One region of the Paenibacillus sp. Marseille-P2973 genome, then DNA from elsewhere that is predicted to be linked to it. Evidence: a T-box and tRNA genes for the amino acid it is inferred to sense, from the RefSeq annotation. Region 1 holds a T-box; the other holds one or more tRNA genes.

Region 1 (6,798 bases):
AAGGGCGTAAACGTACCCGGCGTAAACATTTCCCTGCCAGGCATCACAGAGAAAGATGCTAACGATATCAAATTCGGGATCGAACAAGGCGTCGATTTCATTGCGGCTTCCTTCGTTCGTAAAGCCAGCGACGTGCTCGAAATTCGCGAGCTGCTGGAAAGTCATAATGCAACTCATATCCAAATCATCTCCAAAATCGAGAACCAGCAAGGTGTCGATAACCTGGATGAAATTTTGGAAGTGTCCGACGGTCTGATGGTAGCGCGCGGTGACCTTGGCGTGGAAATTCCAGCTGAAGACGTGCCTCTCGCGCAAAAACGCATGATCGAAAAATGTAACCGCGCTGGCAAGCCTGTAATCACAGCTACTCAAATGCTGGATTCCATGCAGCGCAACCCAAGACCTACACGCGCTGAGGCGAGTGACGTAGCGAACGCGATCTTCGACGGTACAGATGCTATCATGCTGTCCGGAGAAACAGCTGCAGGGAAATATCCTGTAGAATCCGTTCTGACGATGTCCCGCATCGCAGAAAAAGCGGAATCCGCTTTGGAATATCGTGAAATTTTCATTAAACAAAGCAATGCACAACAAACAACGGTTACCGAAGCGATCAGCCAAGCGGTTGCTAACTCCGCTCTGGAGTTGAATGCCAAAGCGATCATCACTTCGACCGAAACCGGCTATACGGCTCGTATGGTATCGAAATACCGTCCAAAAGCCCCAATCATCGCCGTAACTACCGTTGACCAAACTTGCCGCCGTCTTGCCCTTAATTGGGGTGTGACACCGGTGAAGGGTCAAGTAGCTACTTCCACCGATGAGATGTTTGATAACGCCATGAAGGGCGGACTGGACTCCGGCCTCGTTAAAGAAGGCGACCTCGTTGTTATTACAGCGGGTATTCCGCTGGGCCGTTCCGGCTCGACGAATTTGGTTAAAATCGGCCAAGTCCGTAAATAATAGTAACCATATACTTGAAAGCAATGGGACGTCCGGAAACGGTCATTCCATTGCTTTTTTGATATATTAAGAACTATGGATTCATAATGCGCTGAAAAGCGGATATTCTCGGCAAAAGGGGCGTAATCATGATGTATATCAGTGAATTGGAAATCAAGCCTAAATATTTTGAATTCGATATGATGGGGATTATTTATCATGCTCATTATCTGGGATGGTTTGAAGCCGGCCGGACCAAGCTGATCGAGGATTTGGGCTTCAATTATATCCATATGGAACAGGCTGGCTATATTTCACCCGTGCAGGAAATGCGGATCGAGTACAAGAAAGGCATCCGTTACGGAGACGAAGTCCTGTTAAAGACATGGATCAGAAATAACGGCGGGGTAAAGACCGAATACGGTTATGAAGTCTGGAACGGGGAGGGGGAGTTGTGTGTCGAAGGCGTCTCCACTCACTATGTAGTCCGGCGAGAGGATTTTAAACCGGTCCAGTTTAAAAAGGTTTTCCCTGATTGGTATGCGGCTTTTGAGGAAGCGAGTAAATTTTGATTCTGCTAAACCAAAACGGTACAATACTCTTAGAATCGATTGTCGGCATCATAAAGTAGATATGCTGCAAGAAAAAGGAGTTATTATATGCGTAAATGGATAGCCGTTTTGATTGTTGTGGTCCCGATCGTTGAATTTTGGGGTTATGTGGAAGTTGCGGAAAGACTGGGCGTAGGCAAAACGATCTTCTTGACATTGGCCACATCGGTTATCGGCGGCTTAATGATGCAGTTTGAAGGGCGAAAAGTGCTTGCGGATGCGAAGGCGCAGATGAACGGCAGGCAGATTCCGGGTAAGACTATGATTGAGGGAATGTGCGTATTCGGCGGAGGAATTTTGCTGCTGATTCCGGGTTTCGTGACCGATATCATCGGATTTACAATGGTCTTTCCGTTGACTCGGCCGCTATATCGGCTATTGCTAATGAAGTGGATCGGCAAAAAAATCAAGGACGGCTCGATCACTTTTTTCCGGCGTTGACTTTTCTTTGATTTTGCTATATATTAAGTTCCAATTATTTTCTTAATATCTGTGAACGGGATAGTATGTTGCGTGAATCCATGACAGCGAGCCGGAAGGGTGGAAGCCGGTATGGAGGCCGCGAAGGAATCGGACCCGGGAGATGGTTTGCCGAATTGAAGCCGGTATTGGGCGGCTTAACGTAGGCAAATCCGGTGGTTGGCCGTTATCCTACAGAGTGGCTGATGCAAGTTTCAGCACTTAGAGTGGTACCGCGGGAATTTCAAGCTCTCGTCTCTTATTTGAGACGGGGGCTTTTTGTATTTTAACAATTGGAAGGAGCGTCGCTGTAATGGAGTTTTTCAAAAAGACGATTGCCGCAAAATTGTCCCCTTTGCTGGACGGAATTTCTGAGGAAGAGGTGCTCGCGTTGCTGGAGTACCCGCCGGATAACACGATGGGCGACATTTCGCTGCCTTGTTTCAAATTGAGCAAACGTCTCCGCAAGTCCCCAGCGGCCATTGCGGATGAACTGGAGGCCGGTATTCAGGGAAGGGATGAGAAGCCCGGTGAAATAGCCCGGACCTCCTCGGTGTCGGGGTACTTGAACTTTTATTTGGATCCGGCAGTTATTGGAGACCAAGTTATTAGCGGAATTTTGTCCTCCGGGGATCGTTATGGCTCGCAAAACATCGGAAAGGGAAAAACGATTGTTATCGATTTTTCTTCTCCCAATATCGCAAAGCCATTTCATGTCGGACATCTTCGGTCCACGGTGATCGGAAACGCGCTCTATCACATATTTTCGTTTCTGGGATATACCTGCATCGGGGTCAATCATCTCGGCGACTGGGGTACCCAGTTCGGCAAGCTCATCACGGCTTATCGGATGTGGGGAGATCCGAAAAGGCTGGAGGAGGGGGCCATCGATGAACTTCTGAGTCTGTATGTTCGTTTTCATGAGGAGGCCGATAAGAATCCCGGACTGGATGACGAAGCAAGATCGTGGTTCACGAAAATAGAGCAGGGCAATCCGGAGGCGTTAAAGATTTGGCGTGAATTCGTGGAACTTAGCCTGGCCGAATTCGAAAAAATTTACGATCTGCTCGGCATTCGGTTTGATCACGTCACCGGGGAGAGCTTTTATAATGACAAACTGGAGCCCGTCATCCGCGAACTGAAGCAAAAGGAGCTGCTTGAAGAAGACGGAGGAGCCTGGCTGGTCAGGCTGGAGGATTATGATATGGCCCCCGCGCTGATGCTGAAACAGGATGGCAGCTCGCTTTACCATACGCGGGATGTAGCGGCGGCTTTGTACAGGAAGAGTGCCTATCAATTTCATAAGGCTGTTTATGTTACGGATTACTCGCAGAGTCTGCATTTCCGCCAGTGGTTTAAAGTTGTGGAATTGATGGGCTACGAGTGGGCGGAGGACTTGGTCCACGTTCCATTCGGACGTGTAAGCCTGGAAGGGGCAAGCCTGTCGACGAGAAAGGGAAATGTCGTCAAGCTGGAGAATCTTTTGCACCAGGCTGTTTCGAAGATCAGGGATATTATTGAACAGAAGAACCCCGGGCTGAAGAGCAAGGAAGAAGTGGCAAGACAGGTCGGCGTCGGCGCGGTCATTTTCAATGATTTGAGCGCGAACCGGATCAAGGATATCGTGTTCTCCTGGGAGGATGCGCTCAGCTTTGAAGGAGAGACCGGGCCTTATGTTCAGTATACCTATGCGAGAGCCTGCAGTGTGCTGCGGAAAGCGGTGGGGGAAGCGGGGCGGAAGACGGCTGCGGCGCCGGGCCAATTCTTAGATTTTAATTCTTCGCTTGTCACCGGGGAAGCCGAGTTTGCTCTTGTCAAGCAACTGTCTCTTTTTACCGAGAGAGTCGAGCAAGCCGCAACCAAAATGGAACCGTCCATGGTCACCCGTTATCTCGTGGATACGGCCCAGGCTTTTAACCGGTTTTATCATGATTGTCCGATATTAGTCGAAGACTCCGATTTACGCACGGCAAGGCTTGCTTTGGTGGAAGGGGTGCGAATTACGCTTCGAAACGGACTCAAGCTGATCGGGCTGCAGGCTCCCGAAGAGATGTAGGTCTATCGTACACGATTAACGCAGCCTTCCGTTTACGATGTAGTTGCGCAGGTCGCGAAGTACGCCCGCACGAACGATTGCCCCAAAAACAACGAAAGAAACCGGGCCGATAATCAGTCCGAGCACTCCGAACAGCTTCAGGCCGACGAACATGGAGATCAGGGTGGGCAAAGGATCGAGCCCGACGCTGCTGGCCAGTACTTTAGGCTCGATCAATTGCCTTGCCACCAGGATGATGCCATACAGAATGGACAATCCGATGCCGAAGCCCGTGTCGCCCGACATATAGGCATACACCAGCCAGGGAACCATCACCGTTCCGACGCCAAGATAAGGAAGCAGGTCCACAAAGCCGATCAGGATCGCGTAGGTGAAAGCCGAATCCACGCGCAGAATGAGCAGTCCGATTAGAACGATAACTGCGGTAATCGATATCATGATGAATTGGGCGCGAAGATACCCGAAGAGCGCTTTTTGCAGGTCTTTCCATACCTCGCTTCCGGTTTTTCGGAACGGGGAAGGAACTAGGCCGACAAGAAAAGTCATGTTTCTTTCCCAATTTTTACTGATAAAAAAAGTCGCCAGCAGGATGACGATCAGAATGACACCCAAATTCGGCAGCGAGGTGAGCAGGTTCACGATCCCGCTTAGAAACCCGCTGAGGAGGCGTGAAATAGCGGAGCTTATCGTTGATGTAGTGTTGTCGATATTTTTGTTGATCGTATTTTCATAGCCGGGATTGCTTGCGATAAAACTGTTGATCTCATTAATAATATTTTGAATTCCCTCGCTCTGGCTCCATTCGACGAACCAGCCTCTCCATTCCTCTATGTGGAGGTCCAGCGACTCGGCCAAGGTAATCAGTTCTTTTACAAGCCGGGTAACGGCCGCGGAGAGAACGATGCCGGCACTGCCGAAATATAGAAGCAGCGAGGCGGTAACAGCCAGCCATCGAGGCAACTTTGCCGCGGACTGGAGCCAGCGGACGAGCGGATTCATGGCGTAGGCGATCAGCCAGGCGATCAGGAACGGATAAATTAACGGCAACAGCCAATAGAATAGAGCGGTCAGCGCGATCAGCACGATACATACCCAACTGCCGCGCAGCAGGCGCTTTGTCATCACATGATCCAAACGACATCCCTCTTTTCCGGACAGGTCCTCTTCTACCCTATTACTTAGCCTATTTTTATATTCCGGAAACAAGGATCACGGTTACCTCTCTCAAAAAAATATTACTATATATACACAAATTGGAATTTGGTATGTGACAATTGTCGTTGCTAACGAAAACGATTACAAAAAATTATTTATATACGTGATAAAACAATTTGATGCAGATGTCCGCGTTGAACGTGTTCCTTTGATCTCTAAAATCCAGTATGATTATTTTGCAGGCCATAAATGTTTCATTTTTTTGTCATTACGGGCTACGTATTGCGCAGCTCTGAAAATTTTAAACTTTTAAATTGAAAATGTTTTCATTGGCTTGTTTGGCTCATATTTCGGTTCCAAAGGAGAGATGTATTATGACAGCTACCAAAGGCCTCGAAGGTATTGTGGCAGCTACTTCATCGATCAGTTCCATCCACGACGGGGTTCTCGCTTATCGCGGGATTAACATTGACGACCTGGCGGAACGTGCGAGCTACGAAGAGACTGCTTATTTGCTTTGGTACGGCAAGCTGCCTTCCAAAAACCAATTGGCAACCCTGCAGGAGCAGCTAAGCGATTATGCTCCGGTTCCTGAAGCGGTACTAGAGCAAATGAAGTTGTATCCAAAAGACGCCAACACGATGGCTGTCCTGCGTACGGCGGTGTCGGCTCTTGCTTTGTATGATGAGCTTGCTAACGACAATACCCGGGAAAGCAATCAGAAAAAGGCGATCAAGCTGCAAGCCCAACTGCCTACATTGATAGCCGCCTTTGCCCGGATCCGCGAAGGGAATGAGCCGGTCGCTCCGCTGAAAGGCGTATCCATCGCTCATAATTTCCTTTACATGCTGTCCGGCCAAGAACCGGACCCGGTTGCCGTTCACGCACTGGATCAAGCACTCGTACTGCATGCGGATCATGAACTGAACGCATCCACCTTCTCGGCTCGTGTTACGATCGCTACGTTGTCGGACATCTATTCCGGCGTGACCTCCGCAATCGGAACGCTGAAAGGGCCGCTTCACGGGGGAGCTAACGAAGCCGTCAGCCGGATGCTGAGCGAAATCGGCACCCTGGATAAGGCTGAGCCTTACATTCAGAGCAAACTCGCAAACAAGGAGAAAATCATGGGCTTCGGCCACCGCGTTTATAAGAACGGGGATCCGCGGGCGAAGCACCTTCAAAAAATGTCCCGCCAGCTCGGGCTGATGAAGGGAGACACCACGCTTTATGACATCTCGGTCAAAGTGGAAGAGCTCGTTACCGGCCAAAAGGGACTGAAGCCGAACGTCGACTTTTATTCCGCTTCGGTTTATACGATGCTGGGCATTCCGATGGATCTGTTTACTCCGATTTTTGCGATCAGCCGCCTTTCCGGATGGACCGCGCATATTCTGGAGCAGCTGGACGACAACCGCATTATCCGCCCGCGCGCGGAATATACGGGAGCGACCAATCAGCAGTACATTCCGATCGATCTTAGATAAACACTTGGTCAACCCGGGTAACCGGGTTGCCATTTATGTTAAAATGAATACCGTAACGAGAAATTTGAGCTACGCCAAATTATTATGA
Region 2 (6,798 bases), on a different contig from region 1:
ATCCGGCGACGGGAGAATTTACCGATGCCACCGGTACGGTTGAAGGCTGGATTACCTCGGAGCCGGCTGGAGGCGGGGGCTTTGGGTACGACCCATTGTTCTATATGCCGGCCTACGAGAAAACGCTCGCCGAGCTGACACTGGAAGAAAAACAGGCGGTCAGCCACCGCGGCGCGGCGCTGCGGGAACTGGCCGACAAGCTGAATGCATCGGCGCGTGAATAAATTTAAAGAACCTTGGCTTTCCTCTCTTTTTGAGGCTAGCCAAGGTTTTTTTGTGTATTTCAGGTCCGGTTATCGGATCGCCACGCGGTAGGTCTTTAGCCAATGATTGACTTGAGCCAGATATGCGAAAAGCTGCGGACCGGACATCAGCTGGCCGAACCAGGGCAGATGTGTCGATGATTCGGGGGATGCCGCAATCTCGCGGACCCGGGCTGCATCGACAAGCGGAAGAATCGGCGAGGAAGGATCGTCGAGAATGGCGAGCACTTGCCCCCTGACCGCATCAAGATAAGCCGGATTGTGGGTTTTGGGGTAGGGGCTCTTTTTGCGGTACAGAACATCGTCCGGCAGGATACCTTCCAATGCTTTGCGAAGAATGCCTTTCTCACGGTCTCCGGTCGATTTGATCTCCCAAGGCACATTCCAGACGTATTGGACCAGACGATGGTCGCAGAACGGGACACGGACTTCAAGCCCGGCGGCCATGCTCATCCGGTCCTTCCGGTCAAGCAGGGTCGGCATGAATCTGGTGATATTCAAATACGACATCGTTCTCATCCGGGCCTGCTCCGGCGTTTCTCCTTCCAGATGAGGGACCTCGGCCACCGCTTGGCTGTACCTGTCCGCAACATACCGTTCTGGAGCAATCCAGTCACGGATTTCCGGAGACAGCAAACCGGCCCGGAGGTCGGTAGCCACGGACCAGGGAAACGTGCCGGAGCTCAGCAGCTCTTCGCGGTGAAACCAGGGATAGCCGCCAAATACTTCGTCCGCGGCTTCCCCGGAGATGGCCACGGTCGCGCCCTTTTTGATCTCCCGGCAAAAGAGCAGCAGCGAAGCGTCCACATCCGCCATGCCGGGGAGGTCGCGGGCTAGAGTCGAATCCAGCAATGCGCCGATCAGCTCGGGCGTATCGAAGGAGATCCAGTGATGCTCCGTGCCGAGCTCCTCCACCATGCGCTTGATCCAGGGCGCATCGGCTCCCGGCTGATAGCTGTGAGCCTGAAAATATTTATCGTTATCCACGTAATCCACCGAATACGTATGCACCTGCCCCTGACCGGTCCGCCGGTAATAGTCGACGGCCAATGCAGTCAGTGCGCTGGAATCAAGACCTCCGGACAGCAGCGTGCATACCGGAACATCCGATAACAGCTGACGTTCCATAGTGTCCTGCAGCAAGGTTCGGATATTGGCGGCGGTCTCGTCGACGGAATCCGCGTGGGGTTCCGCCTCAAGCTTCCAATAAGCATAGGATCGGAGTCCGGCGCGGCTGAAGATCATAACATGCCCTGGACGCAGCTCGTGCATGTTTCGATAAATCCCATGCCCGGGTGTCCGCGCAGGACCGACAACGAAAATTTCCGCCAATCCTTCTGGTCCGATCACCGCCTCCATCTTGGGATGCTGAAGGATGGACTTCGGCTCCGAGGCAAAGATCAAGGTTTCGTTGATTTCACTGTAAAAGAGCGGCTTGACTCCCAGCCGGTCCCTCGCAAAAAACACATGCTCCCTCGTGCTGTCCCAAACCGCGAATGCAAATATGCCATTCAACCGATAGACGCAATCCGGTCCCCATTCGATATAAGCCTGAAGCAGTACCTCCGTATCGCAATGGGTCCGGAATGTACGGCCCCTTCTGCGAAGTTCATCTTTCAATTCGGGGGCGTTGTAGATTTCTCCGTTATATACAATTGTATATGTCGCCCCCTCCTCCTGAATGATCATGGGCTGGGCCCCGTTCTCGGGATCCATGACGCTCAGGCGGCGGTGTCCGAACGCGCAGGGCCCGGAAATCCAGGTTCCCTGGGCGTCCGGGCCTCTCTTTTCAAGACAGGATGTCATTGACTGCACCAGGTTCGATTCTGTCGTCAAATCTCGATTCCATTCGATAAATCCGGTAATTCCGCACATGCTGGTTTCTCCTCTCTAAGACGGCTTCCGTTCTCTTCGTCGTTCCGGTGAAAAGTAATATCAAATTATGCCTGGCAGAGGCATAAAATGTCTGTCCTTTACGGAAAACTATGAGTAAAAAGGGGATTATTCCCCGGGTTAGGAGGGATGGACGTGGAAAAAAACACTTACTATGTATCGCTTCAGGGGCGTTCTTTACTGGAGGAACAAGGGGCGGCGCCCTATGAATGGGTGATCCGCGCGACACCGGAAGAAGCTGACATGATAAGTCATATGTTGGAGCAAATTGATGAAAAAGAAACGAGCGGCTTTATCGCATACACCTTTCCTTGGCCCGATACGCCGGAGGAAGATGTCAACGCCAACTACCAAAGCAATATTAATGAACTATATCGGCAAATTTACCGGCTTGGAACAGAAGAGACCCGCGAGCAATTGCGCAGCTCACTTGGTTTTGATTCGGATTAACATATTCAGATAATGATGGGGGCCGGAGTAGGAGTAGGAGTAGGGCAGGAGTAGGGTAGGAGCACGAGCACGAAAAGGAATAGAAGAAGGGGGCCGCCACTGCAAATGTATTACATTAAAGATGCTACATTCAGAAGAACTACGGAGTATGACGGGGTCTCCTGCGCGGAAATCCAGGTGAGGCCGGGGGCCGTCGGAGATCCCGATTTGTTTGTGTACATCGCGCGGTCTTCCGGGGGAGGGGGCGGGGACCGGAGCGGTGGCGGAAAAAACGAATACGAGATCATCCGCATGATCCGGAGCGATGCCGATCTCGAAACCGACTGGTATGACAACAGCATGCATCAAGCCACCGCCGTAGTGGCCGAGGAGGATTTCTGCGAATCCGGCTGGCCCGCTCCCGAGATCCAGCGGGAGCAATTCCTGCAGCGACTCCTTGCGCACGACGGCATCGCCTCCCGTTTGCAAGAGGAGCTGGGTCGCAAGGTGTAATAACCTAACCAATACGTGGAGTGGCTTGGGTGGCTCGGAATGCATGGTACGGTGTGGTACTGCATGGCGTGCGTGGCGTGCGTCGCATGGAGGAGTAATCGGCCAGCATAATATAACCATGTCAGTAAGCTTAGTTACTTGGCAGGCAGAACGGAAAGGAAATGTCTAACGGACATCAGAGACCTTAAACTCGGGAAAAAGGGTGGTTTTGCAATCTAACGGACATCAGAGACCTTAATTGGCTTAAAAAGTAACTTGGCATGGAAAATTCCCGATAATAGCGTCTCCTGTGTCCGTTAGAAATCAAAATGGACCAAATCAGCCGACTTAAGGTCCACCATGTCCGTTAAATCTTCTACTATACGATCGCATCCAAGAGCCGATCTATCTAGCTGCGTGTTACCTCACATTAACTAACTTAAACTATTACGTGGCTGGGTTGGTAAACCGTGGTTTTGAGTACTGTGGCATAGTGGGGTGTGTAAGAGTAATCGGCCAGCATGTGTGACCATTTCAGCAATCTTAGTTACTTGGCCAGGCAGAACGGACCGGAAATGTCTAACGGACATCAGAGACCTTAAACTCGGGAAAAAGGGTGGTTTTGCAATCTAACGGACATCAGAGACCTTAATTGGCTTAAAAAGTAACTTGGCATGGAAAATTCTCGGTAATAGCGTCTCCTGTGTCCGTTAGAAATCAAAATGGACCAAATCAGCCGACTTAAGGTCCGCCATGTCCGTTAAATCTCCTACCATTGATCGCATCTGAATTCTGATCGCATTTGAATTCCAAACGCCATTTAGCCATATATGCCAGGACACAGTGTTAAACACTAACCAGTTCGCCGCTTACTTCCAGACGATGTTAAAAATCGTCAAAATAATCCTCTTTGAAAAAACCAAAGGATGCGTTATAATAATTAACGCATCCTTTTTTTACATACTATATGTCCCAGTAGCTCAGCTGGATAGAGCAACGGCCTTCTAAGCCGTCGGTCGGGGGTTCGAATCCCTCCTGGGACGTAGTCAAGAGCCGGTTCATTGCGAACCGGCTTTTTTCGTCCCTGGGGATAAGAACCCCTACAAGGGGTTCGTCGGAGCGAGGCCAACCGTGCACCACGGAAACGGCTGAGCGGAGTCTCGCGCCGAAGCGCGAGTACACCTCCTGGGACGTAGTCAAGAGCCGGTTCATTGCGAACCGGCTTTTTTCGTCCCTGGGGGTGAGAACCCCTACAAGGGGTTCGTCGTAGCAAGGCCAACCGTGCACCACGGAAACGGCTGAGCGGAGTCTCGCGCCGAAGCGCGAGTACACCTCCTGGGACGTAGTCAAGAGCCGGTTCATTGCGAACCGGCTTTTTTCGTCCCTAGGAATAAGAACCCCTACAAGGGGTTCGTCGTAGCGAGACCAACCGTGCACCACGGAAAAGGCCGAGCGGAGTCTCGCGCCGGAGCGCGAGTATCCTCCTCCGTCGTACCAGCTATTTAATCGCGACGAGCAGCGCTCCGGCCGCGATCAGGACGACGCCGGCTGCAGCGGTCCAGGAAAGTTTCTCGCCGAGGAACACGAAGGCCAGGATCACGGCGATGACTACGCTCAGTTTGTCGATCGGGCCGACCTGGGATACTTTTCCGTACTTCAGCGCGAGAAAATAAAACAGCCAGGATAATGCGCCGGCGATACCGCTCAAGAAGATAAACGAGAGGGCCTTTTTCTGCGCCATGATGTCCGCCAGCTGCGTAAACTTGCCCTGCACAGCAACTACACCAAGCAGGAATAGGGCCATAATGACGGCCCGGATTGCCGTGGCGGCGTTAGCATCGATGTGCTGCAATCCGATTTTACCGAAAATCGCTACCAGTGCGGCGGACACGGCGGATAATAACGCATAAATTAGCCAAAGCGGCATTTGGTTAAACAACTCCTTTCGAGATATAAATAAAGAAAAACCCTTTGGAATCCAAAGGGTTGATGTTATGTAATATGGAGCGGGTGAAGGGAATCGAACCCTCGCCTCAAGCTTGGGAAGCTGGCGTTCTACCATTGAACTACACCCGCATAAGCGACTTAAATATTATATCATACGGAGTAAAAAGATCAAGTATTCCGTTCTCCGTCCGAATTCGTCAATCGCCCACTACATGACTACGATTCGCCTTGCGGCAGCTAATGCCCGCAATTCGACATTAATTTTTTCCTTCTCCTCTACGGTCAGTTGCAAGGATAAGCCATAGTGAAACAACTCGGCCCCATGAGGGTTCTGCCAGCGAATTTCTCCGGGAAAAGTGTAGCTCTCTTCACTCAGTTGAAAATGGACCGCGGCACCGATCGAATGCTCGGCGGCATGAAGATTAAGGCCGGTCTGAATCCGGCAGCCAGACTTGCTGATATCAATCAGTTCAGCTTCGGCCAGTTTGCTGTTGACCGGTTTGAGATCGATGGATTTAATCTCGATCCAACAAGTCATCGGCGGGTTGATCGTATAACGAAACGGTTCGTTTCTGCGGGAATTCATGTCTGGTTATTGAACCTCCAAAAGGCAAGATATTCCGATTATACGCGAAAAGAGGGGATTTGGACATGAATCTATCGCCCCATTTAATGAACAAAAAGTCAAAAAGCGTGGCCGAAGGAAATTTCTCCTTAAGTCACGCCTTTTTATATTATTTCGTGGCCATACCGTTCATGATCAGTGTGATCGTATGACGAATCTCCTGTTCCTCATCCCAAGGTGCTTCCGGCACCACCAGAAAATGGGTAACAAACAAACCGATCATGGCCGTCGAGGCAAAACGAAGCAAGGCAGGGGTAGGCAGGTCGACGACCTCTCCCTTAGCTTTGAAATGTTCAATAATTTCCATGAAGCGCTTGAATACCCTGGTTCCGATATGCTGCTTGAATTCTTTCTGGAGCATGGGCTGGAACGGAATTTCCTGCAGCATAATTTTGATGATTTTGAGGTGCTTACGGGCAAAATTCATCCGATTGACCGCCACAGCGTACAGGAAGTCCTCCAGCGTAGGGTAGTCGGTCTCCAGCACCTCTTTAAATTCGTTCAAGACAAAGGGGGCAAGCAGCTTGCTCATCATGGGGGAAACGATGGAAATCAGAAGCTCCTTTTTCGTCTTGTAATGCCGGAAAATCGTTCCCTCAGCCACTCCCGCTTTCTGGGCGATTTCACTGGTGGAGGAAGAGGCGTATCCTTTCTCGGCAAATACCTCCACGGCGGCTTGCACGATTCTGAGCTGCTTTTCGGTCATTTTTTCGTCGCTCATTTTAACGATTTCCTGGATCCACTGATCGACGGGCTCCACGGGTTCCTGCTGCGGCATAACTTGATTCCTCCTGCAAATGACTATTGTTACCTCATATTAACATAAGGGGGAGGGATCTATTCAAATCTTGCGGTGTTTGCGCAAGGCGAGCACATTCAGCAGCATGAACACAAGCGAGAAACCGATCAGAACGAATATGTTCCCTGCAATCGTATCCCATCCCTTGCCCCGAATCATTACCTCACTGAGCGCCTCGGTCCCGTAGGTTAGCGGCATAACAATTTTTAGCTGCTGCAGCCATTCCGGAAGAGTTTCCAACGGGAAAAGACCCGATAAGAAGAGCTGAGGAACAATAATGAGCGGAATAAACTGAATCATCTGAAGCTCGTTGTTGGCAAACGCAGACAGCAATGTCCCGAGGGTTAAAG

The links. A T-box is a leader RNA that pairs with one kind of tRNA and senses whether it is charged. The one in region 1 lies ahead of argS (arginine--tRNA ligase), so its partner is inferred to be a tRNA-Arg.
Region 2: it has a tRNA-Arg gene. The T-box ahead of argS (arginine--tRNA ligase) is inferred to sense a tRNA for this amino acid. The anticodon was not compared.

Annotation. Positions count from the first base shown of each region.
Region 1 is NZ_JAGQEH010000003.1:10,880-17,677, forward strand. Features, by position in the region: gene pyk (pyruvate kinase) at 1-963, shown strand, start outside; gene KB559_RS06835 (acyl-CoA thioesterase) at 1,092-1,514, shown strand; gene KB559_RS06840 (FxsA family protein) at 1,602-1,994, shown strand; T-box leader at 2,037-2,275, shown strand; gene argS (arginine--tRNA ligase) at 2,326-4,068, shown strand; gene ytvI (sporulation integral membrane protein YtvI) at 4,084-5,202, opposite strand; gene KB559_RS06855 (citrate/2-methylcitrate synthase) at 5,598-6,710, shown strand.
Region 2 is NZ_JAGQEH010000009.1:59,242-66,039, reverse strand. Features, by position in the region: gene KB559_RS17410 (XTP/dITP diphosphatase) at 1-224, shown strand, start outside; gene asnB (asparagine synthase (glutamine-hydrolyzing)) at 294-2,138, opposite strand; gene KB559_RS17400 (hypothetical protein) at 2,292-2,606, shown strand; gene KB559_RS17395 (hypothetical protein) at 2,712-3,098, shown strand; tRNA gene KB559_RS17390 (tRNA-Arg) at 4,047-4,120, shown strand; gene KB559_RS17385 (EamA family transporter) at 4,576-5,004, opposite strand; tRNA gene KB559_RS17380 (tRNA-Gly) at 5,080-5,153, opposite strand; gene KB559_RS17375 (PilZ domain-containing protein) at 5,233-5,610, opposite strand; gene KB559_RS17370 (TetR/AcrR family transcriptional regulator) at 5,759-6,427, opposite strand; gene KB559_RS17365 (ABC transporter permease) at 6,491-6,798, opposite strand, start outside.